Regions from separate parts of the Catenulispora sp. EB89 genome, predicted to be linked through region 1. Evidence: riboswitches for the same ligand, from Rfam matches in the RefSeq annotation. Region 1 holds a riboswitch; each other region holds the start of a gene.
What was found. A riboswitch is a leader RNA that binds a small molecule or an ion and turns the genes downstream of it on or off. The one in region 1 is predicted to bind cobalamin.
Positions count from the first base shown of each region.

Region 2: linked by a shared signal. The riboswitch ahead of ABH920_RS25485 (HoxN/HupN/NixA family nickel/cobalt transporter) and the one ahead of metE (5-methyltetrahydropteroyltriglutamate--homocysteine S-methyltransferase) in region 1 are both predicted to bind cobalamin.
Region 3: linked by a shared signal. The riboswitch ahead of ABH920_RS28955 (VWA domain-containing protein) and the one ahead of metE (5-methyltetrahydropteroyltriglutamate--homocysteine S-methyltransferase) in region 1 are both predicted to bind cobalamin.

Region 1 is NZ_JBGCCU010000005.1:93,458-99,159, forward strand. Features, by position in the region: gene metE (5-methyltetrahydropteroyltriglutamate--homocysteine S-methyltransferase) at 1-1,955, opposite strand, end outside; cobalamin riboswitch at 2,110-2,331, opposite strand; gene ABH920_RS12700 (GntP family permease) at 2,396-3,835, opposite strand; gene ABH920_RS12705 (IclR family transcriptional regulator) at 4,054-4,878, shown strand; gene ABH920_RS12710 (hypothetical protein) at 4,954-5,358, shown strand; gene ABH920_RS12715 (DCC1-like thiol-disulfide oxidoreductase family protein) at 5,361-5,702, shown strand, end outside.
Region 2 is NZ_JBGCCU010000012.1:231,980-237,681, forward strand. Features, by position in the region: gene ABH920_RS25475 (sigma-70 family RNA polymerase sigma factor) at 1-453, opposite strand, end outside; gene ABH920_RS25480 (hypothetical protein) at 521-1,114, opposite strand; gene ABH920_RS25485 (HoxN/HupN/NixA family nickel/cobalt transporter) at 1,155-2,273, opposite strand; cobalamin riboswitch at 2,302-2,505, opposite strand; gene ABH920_RS25490 (DsbA family protein) at 2,678-3,514, shown strand; gene ABH920_RS25495 (hypothetical protein) at 3,656-3,859, shown strand; gene ABH920_RS25500 (heavy metal translocating P-type ATPase) at 3,895-5,702, shown strand, end outside.
Region 3 is NZ_JBGCCU010000015.1:116,356-122,057, reverse strand. Features, by position in the region: gene ABH920_RS28980 (hypothetical protein) at 13-141, opposite strand; gene bfr (bacterioferritin) at 399-881, opposite strand; gene ABH920_RS28970 (bacterioferritin-associated ferredoxin) at 1,000-1,308, opposite strand; gene ABH920_RS28965 (sulfite oxidase-like oxidoreductase) at 1,431-2,078, shown strand; gene ABH920_RS28960 (hypothetical protein) at 2,118-2,300, opposite strand; cobalamin riboswitch at 2,406-2,532, shown strand; gene ABH920_RS28955 (VWA domain-containing protein) at 2,621-4,864, shown strand; gene cobO (cob(I)yrinic acid a,c-diamide adenosyltransferase) at 4,864-5,484, shown strand; gene ABH920_RS28945 (cobyrinate a,c-diamide synthase) at 5,478-5,702, shown strand, end outside.

The sequences.
Region 1 (5,702 bases):
TCCGGCCGGACGCCGGCGGTGGCCAGCCGGAACGCCTCGGTCGCCCACGCCAGGTACGCCGGACGGTCGGCGGCGCGCAGCGGCAGCGTCTCGCGCAGCGCCGGCTCGTCGACCTGGATCACCGCGGTCCCGGCCGCCTCCAGGTCGGCCACCTCGTCGCGCAGCGCGAGGGCCACCTGCCGGGCGGTGTCGGCGAGCGGCTGGTCGTCGCGGACGAAGGACCAGGCGAGCATCGTCACCGGGCCGGTGAGCATGCCCTTGACCGGCTTGGCCGTCAGCGACTGCGCGTAGCTCGTCCAGCGGACGGTCATCGGGGCCGGGCGCGAGATGTCGCCGGCCAGGATCGGTGGCCGGACGTAGCGGGTGCCGTAGGACTGGACCCAGCCGTGCCGCGTGGCCAGATAGCCGACCAGCTGCTCGGCGAAGTACTGGACCATGTCGTTGCGTTCGGCCTCGCCGTGCACCAGGACGTCGAGCCCGACCCGTTCCTGGAAGCCCACGACCTCGCGGATCTCGGCCTCGATCCGCTCCCGGTAGGCGGCGTCGTCGATGCGGCCGGCGCGCAGGCCGGCCCGGGCCGCGCGCAGCTCGTCGGTCTGCGGGAACGAGCCGATCGTGGTCGTCGGCAGCGGTGGCAGCGCCAGCCGGGCCCGCTGGGCGGCGGTGCGTTCGGCGTACGGCTGGGAACGGTGGATGTGAGCGTCCGTAACGGATGCAGCGCGTGTCCGTACCTCCGGGTCACCGGTCACCGCCGATCCGGCCCGGGAGGCCAGGTCGGCCCGGTTGGCCGCGAGCTCGGCGGCGATCGTGTCCGTGCCCTGCGACAGGCCTCGGGCCAGCACGGCGAGCTCGGCGGTCTTCTGCCGGGCGAAGGCGAGCCAGCGGGCGATCTGCGGGTCCAGGCCGCGTTCGGCCTCGGCGTCCAGCGGCACGTGCAGGAGCGAGCAGGAGGCCGCGACGTCCACACGGTCGGCCAGACCGAGCAGCGTGCCCAGCGTCGACAGCGAGGCGGCGAGGTCGTTGATCCACACGTTGCGGCCGTTCACGACCCCGGCCACCAGCCGCTTGCCCGGCAGGCCGCCGATCGCCGCCAGGGCGTCCAGGTTCGCGGCGGCCGGACCGGTGAAGTCCAGCGCCAGGCCCTCGATCGGGGCCTGCGCGAGCACCGGCAACGCCGCGCCGAGCCGGTCGAAGTAGGAGGCGGCGAGGATCTTCGGCCGGTCGGTGAGGCGGCCGAGGTCGAGGTAGGCGCGCGCGGCGGTGCGCAGGATCTCCTCGGGCTGGTCCTGGACCAGGGCGGGCTCGTCGAGCTGGACCCACTGGGCCCCGGCGGCGCGCAGGTCGGCGAGGATCTCGGCGTAGACCGGCAGCAGGCGGTTGATCAGGTTGACCGGCTCGAACAGCGGCGAGGCGCCGAGCACCGGCTTGGCCAGCAGCAGGTAGCTGACCGGGCCGAGGAGCACCGGCCGCGCGGTGTGGCCGAGCGCCGTCGCCTCCTTGAACTCGGCGACCTGCTTGCCGGCATCAGCGGTGAAGACGGTGTCGGGCCCGAGCTCGGGGACCAGGTAGTGGTAGTTGGTGTCGAACCACTTGGTCATCTCCAGGGGCGCGGTGTCCTGCGTCCCACGGGCCATCGCGAAGTAGCCGTCGAGCGGATTCGCGGCCACGGCGGCCCGGTGCCGCGGCGGGATCGCGCCGACCATGACGCTGGTGTCCAGGACGTGGTCGTAGAGCGAGAAGTCGCCGCTGGGCACCTCGTCGATGCCGGCCTCGGCGAGCTGGCGCCAGTTCTCCCGTCGCAGGTCGGATGCGGTCTGGTGCAGCGCTTCCGCGCTGACGCGGCCGTGCCAGTACCCTTCGACGGCCTTCTTCAGCTCCCGGTTGCAGCCCTGGCGCGGGTAGCCGTACACGGTGGCGCGTGCGGCTGTCGTCCTGGTGGTGGTCTTGCGGGTCAAGACGCTCTCCTTCGCGAGCAGTTCTCCTGCGATCCCGGAAGGGGACGAAGGCGCGAAGGGGTGGCGTCGCAGACCGGGCCCGGGCGCTGTCGCGGCCCGGCTCGTCCGCTGCTGTCCGTCGACCCGCCCTCGAGGTCACCGAGATCTCCGCGCACGGTCGCGCGCGGGCAGTGGCAGGTCTTCGGACTCGCGGGCACGCCGGCCGGGAAAGGCCGACTCCTACTGGCCGTCGCTTCCCAGGCCCTCGCGGGCCCAGTGCTGATGACGGCGGTCGTTCCCACTCACCGCTGCGGGGCAGTCCCGGAATTCCACCGGGTTCCCTCTTACGCCGCCGATGTCTGGATGACATCGGCGAACCGACTGCTCTTTCACTGTAGGGCGGTTCCAGGGGACGGACCAGGCTGCCCGCATGTCGGACGGCGTGGCGTGGCGTGGCGATATCAGATCGCCAGGCTGAGCAGCCCTGCTGCGGTGAATCCGACCACTGACAGGATCGTCTCCAGCACGGTCCACGTCCGCAGCGTGTCCTTGACGGTCATGTTGAAGTACCGCGAGACGATCCAGAACCCGCCGTCGTTCACATGCGAGGCGATGATCGATCCGGCCGAGATGGCCACCGCGATCAGCGCGATGTGCGGCTGTGCGAAATGGCCCTTCTCCACCAGCGGCGCGACGATGCCGCCGGTCGTGACGATCGCGACCGTGGCGGACCCCTGCGCCAGGCGCATGCCGCAGCTGATGACGTAGGCCAGGAGGATCAGCGGGAGGCCGGCCGTGGTCAGCGACTGGGACAGGGCCTTGCCGACGCCGGTCGCGGTGATCACGGCGCCGAAGAAGCTGCCCGCCCCGATCACGAGCAGGATCATCGCCACCGGACGCAGCGAGTTCGAGCTGAGCTCGGCCAGCTCCGCGCGGCTGAATCCGCGCCGCGTCCCGAGCAGCCAGAAGGCCAGCAGGACGGCGATGGTCAGCGCCACCGAGGGGGTGCCGAGGAACGTGAGCACCGGCAGCGCCGAGCTCTTCTTCAGATAGACGGTCCCGAACGTCGCACCGAGGATCAGCACCAACGGCACCGCGATGAGACCGATGATCATCGACAACCGCGGAGCCTTGCGCCCCACTGCTGCGTCTGTCTCCACGGCGGCCTCTTCCGACAGCGCGGCCACCTGATCGCCATCGCCACTCCGGCCGTCCATCTCGGGCACGGCGATGATCACCCGCTTGCCGATCCAGCTGCCCCACGCCACCCCGGCCACCAGAAACGCCGGCAGGCCGCAGATCAGCCCCATGATGAGCATCCACCCGAGGCTGACGCCGAGCAGCCCGGTGACGGCGACCGGGCCGGGGTGCGGCGGCAGGAACGCGTGCGTCATCGACAGGCCGGCGAGCATCGGGAGCGCGTAGACCACCAGCGAGTGGCCGCCGCGCCGGGCCGCGACGTAGACCAGCGGCGCCAGCACGAAGATGCCGACGTCGAAGAACACCGGGATGCCGAAGATGAGGCCGGTCAGCCCCATCGCCAGCGGCGCGCCCCGCTCCCCGAAGGCCGCCTGCAGCCGCGCGGCCAGCACGTCGGCCCCGCCGGAGCGCTCGAGCAGCGCGCCGAAGATCGTGCCGAGCCCGATGATCGCCGCGCTGTGGCCGAGGATCGAGCCGAATCCGGTCTCCAGCAACGACTTGTTGCTGACCAGCGCGGTCCCGACGATCGTCGAGACCGGGAGCCCGGCCGCCAGCGCGAGCACCAGGCTGGCGGCGATCAGGGCGATGAAGGGTTCGAGCTTGATCTTGATGATGAGGAACAGCAGCAGGGCTATGGAGCATCCGCAGAGCGTGAGCAGGCCGCCGGTGTCGTGCTGCAGCCAATGGACGAAGCCGTGCACAGTGAACCTCCGCGCTGATCGGGGCCGAGGCAGGCCTTGACAGGTGCCGGGGATGATCAGCCCAGTTCAGCGGTGCGGCGCAGCGCCGAAGGGCTCGATGCCGGCTGACGTTAGGCGGGCCGGCGGCGGCCGGACAAGGGCTTGCTTCAAGTCTTTTGCATAGCAAAATGGCGTGTCGAAGACCGCGCCGAACACAGCAACCGAGAGGACATGACGCGATGGCGGAACAAGACGGCCAAGCCCCGCCGGCTCCAGGAGACCGCAACCAGTCGTCGTCGCTGCGGCGCGCGCTGGCGGTCCTCGGATACGTCCGCGAACACGCCGGCAGCGGCCGCGGCGTCCCCCTCGGCAAGCTGGCCGAAGACCTCGGACTGAACAAGAGCACCGTGCTGCGCCTGACCGGCCCCCTGCTCGAAGAACACCTGCTGGACCGCGACCGCGAGACCGGCTGGTTCCGCCTCGGCCACGGCGCCCTCCGCCTCGGCCAGGCCTACCTGTCCACGCTGGACCTGCGCGGCATCGCCGTGGACCACCTCCGCAAGCTCCAGCGCGAGGTGGGGGAGACCGTGCACCTGACGGTCTGGGAGTGCCCTGACATCGTCTACGTCGACAAGGTCGAGAACGAGACCAACGTCCGCATGGCGTCCCGAGTCGGCAGCCGCGCCCCGGCCTACTGCACGGCCAGCGGAAAGGCGATGCTCGCGTGGCTCCCGGAGGAGACGGTCCAGGAAGTGGTCGCCGCCGGGATGCGCCCGATCACCGCCTGGACCCTCTCCGACGAGTCCCAACTCCGCGCGGACCTGGCCCGCATCCGCGCCCGCGGCTACTCCATCGACGACCGCGAGAACGAGCCGGAGGTCCGGTGCGTGGCCGCGCCGATCTTCGACCACACCGGCGAGGTCGCCGCGGCCCTGTCGGTCTCCGGCCTGACGTCGCGGATGACGGTGGCCCGGGTGCGCACGCTGGGGTCGGTGGTCGCGCAGGTCGGCCAGCGGATATCCCGGGAGCTCGGCGCGGACGTGGGAGGGACGTCGACGGCATGACTTGAACGCGTTCAAATCCGCTGCTACGGTTCCGGTATCGGAGGAAGTTGAACGTGTTCAACTTGGAGGGGAACCATGGACCTGACAGTCCTGTCCTACGTGATCTATCTGTTCATCAGCATCGTCTTGACCGTCTGGGTGGCGCGCACGCTCAGCCGCGCCGGCCGGGTGTTCCTGGCGCAGGTCTTCCCGGGCTCGGAGCACCTGGCGGAGGCGGTGAACCACCTGCTGGTCGTCGGGTTCTACCTGGTGAACCTGGGCTTCGTGAGCCTGTACCTGAAGAGCGGGGCGACGACCGAGACCGCGCGCCAGGTCTTCGAGGGGTTGTCGGTCAAGGAGGGCGTCGTGCTGCTGGTCCTGGGCGGCATGCACCTGGGCAACGTCTTCGTGCTCAACAAGCTCCGGTCGAACAGCCGTCGCGACTTCGCGGTCATCCCGCCGATCCCGCCGACCGGGTTCCTGCCGGAAGTCGAGGCGTGACGGTGACGGTGCCGACGACCTCGCAGGCCGCGCGTCCGGTGCGCGGCCTCACCGTGCTGTACGACCCGCACTGCCGGCTGTGCCGGGCGGTGCGCGAATGGCTGGGCCGCCAGCGGCAGCTGGTCCCGCTGGCGTTCGTCGCCGCCGGCTCGGCCGCCGCCTACGAACGGTTCCCCGGCCTGGACCACGCAGCGACGCTCAGCGAGATCACGGTGATCGGCGACGGCGGCCAGATTTTCGCCGGCGACGCGGCTTGGATAGCGTGCCTGTGGGCGCTGGCCAAGCACCGCGGCCTCGCCTACCGCCTCGCCACCCCGGCCGGCCGGCCCCTGGCCCGCGCCGCG
Region 2 (5,702 bases), on a different contig from region 1:
GACCATCGCGGTCAGCACGAACGCCGTCCGGCGGTCCTCGGGCAGCGCGGCGACCAACTGGGCCAGCACCACGCCCTCCTCGAAGCCGGGCAGCCCGTCGGGCTGCGCACGCTCGGCCGCGCCCAGCCAGTCGTCGGTGTCCGCGAGCCGCGGCCGGGCCGAGGCCCGGCGGATGCGGTCGACGACGGTGCGCCGGGCGATCGCGCGCAGCCAGGTCTGCGCCGACGACCGGCCCTGGAAGGCCGGCAGCGCACGCAGGACCCGCAGGTACGTGTCCTGCGTGAGGTCGTCGGCGTCCTGCGGGCTGCCGCTCAGGCGCACGACGTAGCGGCGCACGTCGGGCCTGGTCGCCTGGATGAAGCGCTCGACGGCGGCCGGGTCGCCGTCCCGGGCGGCCAGGGCCAGCGCGTCGACGTCGGCTTGATCGACCGGGTGTTTCAGCGCAGGGGTCATCACCGTGTGTCCTTGCTGGAGAAAAAGAGACACGGCGACGCGGGATCACGTCGCCGGACAGGGCCGTCTACCGGACGGCGACCCCGGCCGGCGGCCCGCGGGAGATGATGACGTGGACGAGCAGGAGCTGGCGCAGCGGCGCAGCACTCTGGCTCACAACCGGCACACTGGGCGCCTGCGGCACGGGAACAACCACCCGGAACAGCAGCGCCAGCGGCGGGAGAAGGAAGGTCGCCGCCGAAGCCAGCAACCGGAAGACCGCGCGTTCACCGGTCGCGAGCCAGAGGCCTACTACGGTGGCGGCGGCGAGGTGCGCGGTAAGCATCCCCCAACTGTCGGAGCCGAGGAAGCCCGGGTCTGAGGACATGCCAGGCATGGTCATTCCGGCCATGGCCGGTGCGGGAGACAGGACCTGGCCGACTTCGAACCAGACGTGCAGCCCGGCTTGGGCACCGATCGTCAAGGCGACGACATGGACGATGCCGCGCTGTTTCGCAGAGAGCAGCCAGGCCAGCCCGAAAGTCGCCTCACCGGCGATGGCCAGCGCCCACCACGGCACCGACCGCCCGGACATCGACAAGTGCGCGGCCGTGGCCAGCAGCGTGCACACGGCCGCGAACATCGCAGACCGCACGGCGCGCAGTCCCCAGTCGACACTCATGACGGTGCCATCGTCGCATCCGCACGCCGCCGGGCTTCCGCTAGCCCTCCTCGCCGGCCGCGTTCCACCTCCGCTCAACGCGCGCGATCTTCCAGTACGCGATCGCCGCCACCCAGACAGCCACGAACGCGCCGACGATCACGAACCCGACGTTGTTCAGGTTCAGGTTCGCGATCCAGTCGGTGACCGGGTTGGCGAACCCGAACTGGTCGTGGACCACGCCGATCAGCTCGACGCTGCCGATGACCAGGGCGACGGCCACCGACAGGCCGGTGATCGTGAGGTTGTAGTAGACCTTGCGGATCGGGTTGGAGAAGGCCCAGTGGTAGGCGAAGTTCATGAAGGTGCCGTCGAGGGTGTCGAACAGGGTCATGCCCGCGGTGAACAGCAGCGGCAGGCACAGGATCGCGTACCAGGGCAGCCCGGCGGCGGCGCTGGAGCCGGCCAGCGCGAGCAGCAGGACTTCGGTGGCGGTGTCGAAGCCGATGCCGAACAGCAGGCCGACCGGGTACATCTGGCCGGGCCGGGTGATGGACTTGGTGAGCCGGCCCAGGATCCGGTTCATGAAGCCGCGCTTGTCCAGCTGCGCGGTCAACGCGGCCTCGTCGTACTCGCCGCGGCGCATCGCCTTGTAGACCTTGTAGATGCCGATCAGCGCGACCAGGTTCAGGATCCCGATCAGGTACAGGAACGTGCCGGAGGCGGTCGTGGACACCACGCCGAGGGACTGGCGCGTGCCGGACTTGTCGTCGGTGAGGCTCGTGGCCTGCCGTGCCCCGGCGGCGATCCCGGCGGCCAGCGCGACGACGATGGTCGAGTGCCCGAGCGCGAACCAGAACCCGACCGACACCGGCCGCTTCCCGTCGGCCATCAGCTTGCGCGTGGTGTTGTCGATCGCGGCTATGTGGTCGGCGTCGAACGCGTGGCGCATCCCGAGCGTGTAGGCGGTGATGCCGAGCCCGAAGCCGAAGACCTGCTTGCCGACCGTGTAGTGGTGCGGCGCGACCAACCCGGCCAGGATCCCGAACGCGGCCACGTGCATCGCCACGATCACCGCCAGCAACCCGCCGAACCGGAGCCAGTCGCCCCGCAGCCAGCGCACCGGCCCCGCGGACGAATCCCGGACAGCCCGGACAGAACGGTTCGCAGGCACGCTCACGCGGCTCGCCTCCAGCACCTCGTGGATGGTCGATGTTCGGTGCCGTGGCCGGTCTCCTGGCTGACGGGTCGAAGCCCCGGCCCCGCCTTCCCAGACGCGTCACGCGTCCAGTGGCCGCCGCCGCGCCAGACAAGCGCGGCCGGCGTGGAGCCGGTGCATTCCCGATCACAGTGGCGAGGGCCGCTCCGGTTTTCCACCGGTCTTCCCGAGCACCACGGCATGGTCACCGTAGCGAGCGGGTCGGAGGCGGGCAAGGCGGGGCCTCTGGCTTGTGCGCCACATCCGCCTCCGGCTTGACGCCGCCGTCCTCCGGTGGTCAGATCCCGGGGGCATTGCCGCACTGTCGCACGGCCGCACTGTCGCATTGCCGATCAGGATTCTTCGACGTGGGTGGGGATGGGGCTATGAGCGATCAGGGAGCTCGGGACGAGAAGTCCGCACGCGTGCGGGTCGCCGCCGAGCGTGCGGCCCAGCAGCGCAAGAGCATGCAGCGCCGCAGGCTCGGCATACTCGCGGTGGTAGTGGTGGTGATCGGGGTCTGCGTCGGCGTCGGGCTCGCGGTGAGTTCGAACTCCGCCAAGCCGAAGGCCTACACCCCGCCGACCGACGGCTCCGTGGTCGCCGACAAGTACGCGAACCCCGCGAACAAGGCGACGGCCCTGTCCTACGGCCCCGCGTCGGCCCCGCACACCCTGACGATCTTCGAGGACTTCCGCTGCCCCTACTGCAAGGCGCTGGAGACGGGATCGGCGTCCGTCTACAAGGCCTACGTCGCCAACGGAACACTGCGCGTGCTCTTCCACCCGGTGACCCTCATCGACACCCACGACAACGGCAGCGGCTCGCTCCAGTCCGGCAACGCCGCCGCGTGCGCCGCGGCCGCCGGGAAGTTCGACGAGTACCACGACGTGCTCTTCGCCCACCAGCCGGACGAGACCACCGACGGCTACAGCAGCACCGCGACGCTGATCTCGCTGGCCAAGCAGGTCCCGGGACTGGACACGCCGGCGTTCGAGACGTGCGTCAACGCCGGCACGTACAAGGGCCTGGTCCAGCAGAACTGGTCGGACTTCAACACGCTGCAACTCCAGGGGACGCCGACGCTGATGCTCGACGGCAAGACCCTCTCGCTGCCGAACAACTTCTGGCTGGCGTCGAAGGACGGGTCGTCGCTGGCCGGGTCGGACCCGGCGGTGCTGAAGCAGGTGTTCCAGAGCGCGGGGCTGCCGGCGCTGTCGTAGCGGTCCTGAGAACTGCCCCCGGCGGGTCGGGAACCAGCCGGGGTTCGCCTACGACTATCACTTCAGAGCGCACCGTCCGCGGCACCGTACGGGTGCCCGTTTCCCGGGTCGCGCGACGATTTCGAGTGCTTGTAGGTGTTCATGAGGCGGCTTCGTGAGCTGGGCCGGCGGCTCAGCGGGTCCGGCCGGGTGCTGGCGTTCGTCGTGCTGTTGGCGGGGTTGTACGCCGGGGCGCTGGGCATCGGGCACCTGGCCGGGCCGGTCGCCCCCGATCTGGTTCCCGGCGTGCCGCCGGTCGGACGACAGCCACCCCCGGGGATGCCGGGGATGGGTGGCATGCGGTGAGCGCCCCGACCGTCACCGATCTCGTAGTCGGCGGCATGACCTGCGCCGCATGCGTCAGTCGCGTGGAACGGCGCCTGGCCCGCGTCGACGGCGTCTCGGCCGGCGTGAACCTGGCCACCGGCCGGGCCCGCATCCTGCATCCGGCGCACATCCCGGTCCAGGACCTGATCGCCGCGGTCGAGCAGGCCGGATACACGGCGTGCCTGGTCTCCGCCGCCGCCCCGCCGGAGTCGGAGCCCGAGCCGCCAACCGACCGCGAACGCCTGCTCGGCGTCGCCGCGATGGCCGTGCCGGTCATCCTCCTGTCCATGATCCCGGCGTTCCAGTTCCGCAACTGGCAATGGTTCTGCTTCCTCCTCGCCGCGCCAGTCGTGACCTGGGGCGCCTGGCCCTTCCACCGCCGAGCCCTGCTCAACCTGCGGCACGCCACCGCGACCATGGACACCCTGGTGAGCCTTGGCATCCTCGCGTCCTTCGGCTGGTCGGTCTACGCGTTGTTCTTCGGCACCGCAGGCGACCCCGGCATGCGCATGGGCTTCTCGCTCCGCGCTGGTGGCGGCGGCGACGGTGCCGGGCACATGTACCTGGAAGCAGCCGTCGGCGTGCCCTTGTTCGTCCTCTGCGGGCGCTATCTGGAAAGCCGAGCCCGACGCCAGACCGGATCAGCCCTCCGCTCCCTCGCCGAGCTGAGCGTCAAAGAAGTCTGCGTCCGCGACAACGGCCACGAGCGCTGGATCCCACTGAACCAACTCCTCACCGGCCAGGAGTTCGTGGTCCGCCCCGGCGAGAAGGTCGCCACCGACGGCATCGTCGTCGAAGGCGCCTCCGCGCTCGACCTCAGCATGCTGACCGGCGAGAGCGTCCCCGTCGAGGCCGGCCCGGGGGCCCGCGTCGCCGGCGGCACCATGAACGTCGGAGGCACGCTCCTCGTCCGCGCGACCGCGATCGGCGCCGATACCCGACTGGCCCGCATCGCCGCCCTGGTCGAAGACGCCCAGACCGGCAAAGCCCGCGCGCAGCGCCTCGCCGACACCGTCGCCGCGGTGTTCGTCCCGGCGGTGCTGGCCATCGCCGCGACCGTCCTCGGCTTCTGGCAGGGCGCCGGAGCGCGGCCCCAGGTCGCGATCACCGCAGCCGTCGCGGTCCTGGTCGTCGCCTGCCCGTGCGCGCTCGGCCTGGCCACCCCGACCGCGCTGCTGGCCGCCACCGGACGCGGCGCGCAGCTGGGCATCCTGGTCAAGGGGCCCGAAGTGCTGGAACGGCTGCGGCACCTGGACACCGTCGTCCTGGACAAGACCGGCACGCTGACCGAAGGCCGCATGACGCTGCTCGCCACCACGCCGGCCCCGGGGCACGACGCCGCCGAGGTACTACGGCTGGCCGCAGCCGTCGAACAGCGCTCCGAGCACCCCTTGGCGCGCGCCGTCACCGCCGCTGCCGTTGCTGTTGCCGCGCTTCGTACGGCTCCGGACAGCGGCGGCTCGGCGCTGCCCGACGTCGCAGACTTCTGGTCGCGTCCCGGTATCGGCGTCGGCGCGACGGTCGAAGGCCACGAAGTCCGCGTCCTACGACCTGACGAGCCCCACGAACTACCCGAAGCACTCCGTACAGCGCTGGCCGACGCCGACGAACGCGGCTGCACCCCCGTCCTGGTCGAAGTGGACGGAGCCCCGGCAGCGATCCTCACGATCGGCGACACCCTCCGCCCCGACGCCTACCGCACCGTGCGCCGGCTCCGAGTCCTCGGACTGGAACCGGTCCTGGCGACCGGCGACGGCCCGGGCGCGGCCGCCGCCGTGGCGCGTGAGCTGGGCATCACCGCTGTGCACCACTCGGCCTCGCC
Region 3 (5,702 bases), on a different contig from region 1:
TCCGGACCCCGGCTAAGCCATCCGGCGCTCGGTGAAGCAGGGCGCGAGCGCGTCGTGCGCCCAGTAGCTCGGCCTGCCGAGGTACGCGCCGAGGGCGGTGAGGATTCCGCTGACGGAATCGGACTCGCCGAACCGTGCCATCTGATCAGCGCCGACGGCACCATGGAATTCGGCGACGGCCTGGACCGGGGTTTGTCCGGCACGCCGCGACCACCTTCGAAAAGAAGTTGTCCCACCCGAACCGGGGATCGTCGAGCGGACGGCCGCGCCGTCAGCGACGGCCTCGTAGGCGCTCGCAGGTATGACGACGGGGGAGTTTCCACCCCATGGCGAATACCGCGTTCCGCTTCCCCCGGGAGAAACCGTCCCGCCGGCTTCTCCCGACCCCGCCGTCCGTCTCAGGACGCGTCCGGCTGCTCCACCAGCTGCGCGATGTACAGCGGCTCCCCGAGCTGGCCGATCAGGTCCAGCTGGGTCTCCAGGTAGTCGATGTGGTGTTCCTCGTCGGCGAGGATCTCCTCGAACAGGTTCGCTGACGTGACGTCCCCACGCTCGCGCATCAGCTTGATGCCGTTGCGCAGCCGCTCCACGGCCGCGACCTCGACCTTCATGTCGGCGTTGAACATCTCGGTGACGGTCTGGCCGATTTCCAGCGGGAACAGCTTCTGGAAGTTGGGCAGTCCCTCCAGGAAGATGATGCGCTCCGCGAGCTTGTCCGCGTGCTTCATCTCGTCGATGGACTCGCTGCGGGTGTACTCGGCGAGCTTCTTCCAGCCGCGGTTGTCCTGCAGCTTGTAGTGCAGCCAGTACTGGTTGATGGCCGTCAGTTCGGCTGTGAGCTGCTCGTTGAGGAACGCGATGATGTCCTTGTCACCCTGCATGGCGTCCGATACTGCCAGAGCCGCCGATCCGGGAGGTAACGGCGTGTGCGCGGATTGCGCCGAATGGGGACGTCCTCGGGCTCGCCGAAGTGCCCCGCCGTGAGGATGACCAGCGGGTTCAGCCCAGGGCCGGCAGCGCGGCCGGGCAGTCCGGCGCGTGCTCGAACACCGGGAGGGCCGGGAGCGCGGGGCGTGCCGGGCGCGTCGGCGCGGGCACCGGCAGCCGCTCGGCCTCGGGCATCGAGTCCACCGGCGCCGAGTCGGCGACCCGGGCCGCGGCGAGCAGGCAGCTCAGCCGCTTCACGCAGGTCCCGCACGCGGAGCCCGCGCCGGTCGCCTTGCGCACCTGCTTGACCGACTTGGCACCTAGCGCGACGACGGCGTCCACCTCGGCGGTGGTCACTGCGTGGCATATGCAGGCGTACAAGCGGGGCTCCGGCGCTCGGCGGGTTCGGGATCGGCAGACTTAGGGGAGCCTAAGCTACCTAACGGCCACCTGCCAAGTCCCCGCGGTACGTGCGGTGCACCACATCTGGGACGATGGTCCCCATGGGGCAGCCGGGATCAGGGGTGGACACAGAAGGCGAGACGGTGCAGTCCGACGATCGGCTCCCGCCCGGCCAGCGCATGCAGCGCGGGGAGTGGCCGGTGCTGCACTACGGCCCGGTGCCCCGCTTCAAGCCCGCGACCTGGGACTTCCGCGTGACGGGCGCCACCGCCGACGGCGCGCAGGCGATCTGGTTCCACGAGGAGTTCGGGGCGCTGCCGTCCGTCGAGGTGACCGCCGACTTCCACTGCGTCACCAAGTTCACGATGCTGGACGCCCCCTGGCGCGGCGTCAGCGGCCGCACCGTCCTCGAGCTCGCGCCGCCGGCCCCGGACGCGACGCACGTCACGGTCTGGGCGGAGTACGGCTACAGCTCGAACCTGCGCATCGAGGATCTGCTGCGCGAGAACGTCCTGTTCGCGACGCACTACGCCGGCGTCCCGCTCACCCCCGAGCACGGCTTCCCGCTGCGGCTGATCGTGCCGCACCTGTACGCGTGGAAGGGCCCCAAGTGGGTTCGCGGGATCGAGTACCTCACGACGGACCGGCGCGGGTTCTGGGAGGAGCGCGGGTACCACAACATCGGGGACCCGTGGAAGGAACAGCGGTACTCCTACCAGGAGGACCCGGGGGACGGGCCTCCGCTGTAGTCCTGTTCCGCTGTAGTCCTTGTGTAGTTCTCCCCGGAGTCAGGTCGTCCGGATCCGGCGCAGCACGGCCCGCCACAGCGTCCCGGGCCGCCCGAGCGCGCGCAGCCGCTGCTGCGGTGCGGACGTGGGGGTGTCGCGTTGCTCACCCCGCGCCAGCGCGAACGCGCCACCGTCCAGCTCGTATTCACCCAGGACACGGGGTCTGCGCCGTCGCTCGCTCACCCTCCCATTGAGGGATAGAACCGGCCATTCCGCCAGCCGGCGCCGCCCGGGCGCGGTTTGACGCCCGATGATCGCTGCGGGATGCTGCACGCGGGATGGTCGGCAGGAATCCGGTGCGAATCCGGAACGGTCCCGCCACTGTGATCAGGGAGCGCCTCCCGCTTGCGAAGCCACTGGGACGTCAGCGTTCTGGGAAGGCCGGGCAGGCGCGCGGATCTGAGAGTCAGGAGACTACGACCGTCCCCCGGCACGCCGCTCCCGCGGCGTGTTCTTGTGAAGAGACCTGTCGGGCGTGGATACCCGTGAGGAGCTGATCCGGCGTGCCGCCGTACCCGTTCACCGCCGTCGTGGGTCTTGACGACCTCCGGCTGGCCCTGCTGCTGAACGCCGTGTCCCCGGCCGTCGGCGGCGTCCTCGTGCGCGGCGAGAAGGGCACCGCGAAGTCGACGATCGTGCGCGCCCTGGCCGCGGTGCTGCCGCAGATCGCCGTGGTCCCCGGCTGCCGCTTCTCCTGCGACCCCGCCGCGCCCGACCCCGCCTGCCCCGACGGCCCGCACACCGCGTCCTCCGCTTCCTCCGCACCCTCCGCACCCTCAGCGTCCTCCGCATCCGCGGCCGGCGCCGTGGCCTCGCAGTCCCACCCGGCGCGCCTCGTCGAGCTGCCCGTCGGCGCGACAGAGGATCGGCTCGTGGGCTCCCTGGACCTGGAGAAGGTACTGGCCTCCGGCGTCGCGGCCTACGAACCGGGCCTGCTGGCGGCGGCGCACCGCGGCCTGCTCTACGTGGACGAGGTCAACCTCCTGCACGACCACCTCGTCGACCTCCTCCTCGACGCGGCCGCCATGGGCGTCGCGCACGTCGAGCGCGAAGGCGTCTCGATCTCCCACGCCGCACGCTTCCTGCTGGTCGGCACGATGAACCCGGAAGAAGGCGAGCTGCGGCCCCAACTGCTCGACCGCTTCGGCCTGACCGTCGAGGTCCGCGCGAGCCGCGACCCCGCCGAGCGCGCCGAGGTCGTGCGTCGGCGACTGGCGTACGAGGCCGACCCGGAGGGCTTCGCCGCGGCCTGGGAGCAGGCGGACAAGGAGACGGCCGCACGCATCGAGGCCGCGCGTGCGCTGCTGCCGTCGGTGACGCTGCCGGACGCGGAACTGCTGCGGATCACCCGCATCTGCGCGGCCTTCGAGGTCGACGGGATGCGCGCGGACCTGGTCACGGCACGCGCCGCGACGGCGCTCGCCGCCTGGGCCGGCCGGACTGAGGTCATCGCCGAGGACGTGCGCCAGGCGGCGATGCTGGCGCTGCCGCACCGGCGACGGCGGCATCCGTTCGACGCGCCGGGGCTGGACGAGGAGCGCTTGGACGAGGCCATGGATGATGCTGCGGACGGGGATGAGGACCCTGATCCCGGCCCTGGCCCCGGCGGCCCTGATGGCGACGGTTCCGACACTCCCGACGCCCCGAACCAGCCGAACGACCCGCGCGCCGCCGCCGCACCGGACACCGATCCCGAGCGGTCCCGCACGCCGCAGTCCGGTCCCGAGGCCACCGCCGGACCCGACGCGGTCGGCGCGGACTCTCCTGTCGAGTCGACCGAAGCCGCTCCGGATGCCGCGCGCCGGCCGCGCTCTGCCGCCGCGGGTGAGCAGGGAGTGGCGACTCCGAGCGAGCCCTTCAAAGCCCGCCTGTTACAGGTCTCCGGCGTCGGCACCGGCGCCGAAGGCCGCCGCTCCCGCGCCCGCGCCACCGGCGGCCGCACGGTCGGCGCACGTCCCGGAGCCCACGGCCTCCACCTCGTCGCGACCGTCCGCGCCGCCGCGCCCGAGCAGGTCGCCCGAGGCCGACGCGAGGGCGCGATCCGCCTGCGCTCCGAAGACCTGCGCGAGCCGATCCGCGAGGGCCGCGAAGGCAATCTCGTCCTGTTCGTAGTAGACGCCTCCGGCTCGATGGCCGCCCGGCAACGCATGGCCGCCGTCAAGGGCGCGATCCTCTCCCTCCTCCTCGACGCCTACCAGCGCCGCGACAAGGTCGGCCTGGTCACCTTCCGAGGCCGCGACGCCGAAGTCGCCCTCCCGCCGACCTGGTCCGTCGACGCCGGCGCCGCCCGCCTCACCTCGCTCCCGACCGGCGGCCGCACTCCGCTCGCCGCCGGCCTGCTGCAAGCCGCTGACGTTTTGCGCGTCGAGCGCATGCGCGACCCGAACCGCCGGCCGCTGGTCCTCGTCGTCACCGACGGCCGCGCCACGCAGGCGATCTCCTCGTCATCGTCCGCCGCCGCGCCGCGCGCGACCGCCTCGCCGCGCGCAACAGCCTCGCGTGCCGCCGGAGCCGACCCTCTCGCCGACACCCGCCGCGCCGCGGCCCACCTCCGCCAGGCCGTGGCCACCCTCGGCGGCAGCGCCGTCGTCGTCGACTGCGAGTCCGGCCCGGTCCGCCTGGGCCTGGCCGCGCGCCTGGCCGCCGACCTCGCCGCCGACCATCTGCCGCTCACCGACCTCGCCGCCGACGCGCTCACCGCGGCGGTGCACGGCAACCGACCCCGCTCCGACCGGAGGGCCGCCTGATGCCGCAGGGCCAACCCGAACACGTCCCCGACGACGGCCTCACCACGCGCCAGCGCCGCAACCGGCCGCTGACGATCGTGCACACCGGCCCCGGCAAGGGGAAGTCCACCGCCGCCTTCGGCCTGGCCCTGCGCGGCTGGAACCAGGGCTGGCCGATCGGCGTCTTCCAGTTCGTCAAGTCGGCCAAGTGGCGCATCGGCGAGGAGACCGCGCTCAAGGCGCTCGGCGAGCTGCACGCGCGCACCGGCCAGGGCGGCGTCGTCGACTGGCACAAGATGGGCGAGGGCTGGTCGTGGATCCAGCGCGACCTGCACTCCGATCCCGAGCTGCAGGCCGACAACGCCCGCGCTGGCTGGGAGCGCATCAAAGCCGACCTGGCCGCCGAGACCTACCGCCTGTACGTCCTGGACGAGTTCACCTACCCGATGAAGTGGGGCTGGGTGGACGTCGAGGACGTGGTGAAGACCCTCGCCGACCGTCCGGGCACCCAGCACGTCGTCATCACCGGCCGCGACGCCGCGCCGGAGCTGCTCGACGCCGCCGACCTGGTCACCGAGATGACCAAGGTCAAGCACCCCATGGACGCCGGTCAGAAGGGCCAGAAAGGCATCGAGTGGTGACCTCGTCACCGCTGGCCGTCCCGCGCGTCGTCATCGCCGCCCCGGCCTCCGGCCACGGCAAGACCACGATCGCCACCGGCATCATCAAAGCCCTGACAGGCCGCGGCTTCACCGTGGCCCCGTTCAAGGTCGGCCCGGACTACATCGACCCCGGCTACCACGGTCTGGCCGCCGGCCGCACCGGCCGCAACCTCGACCCCTACATGGTCGGCACCGAG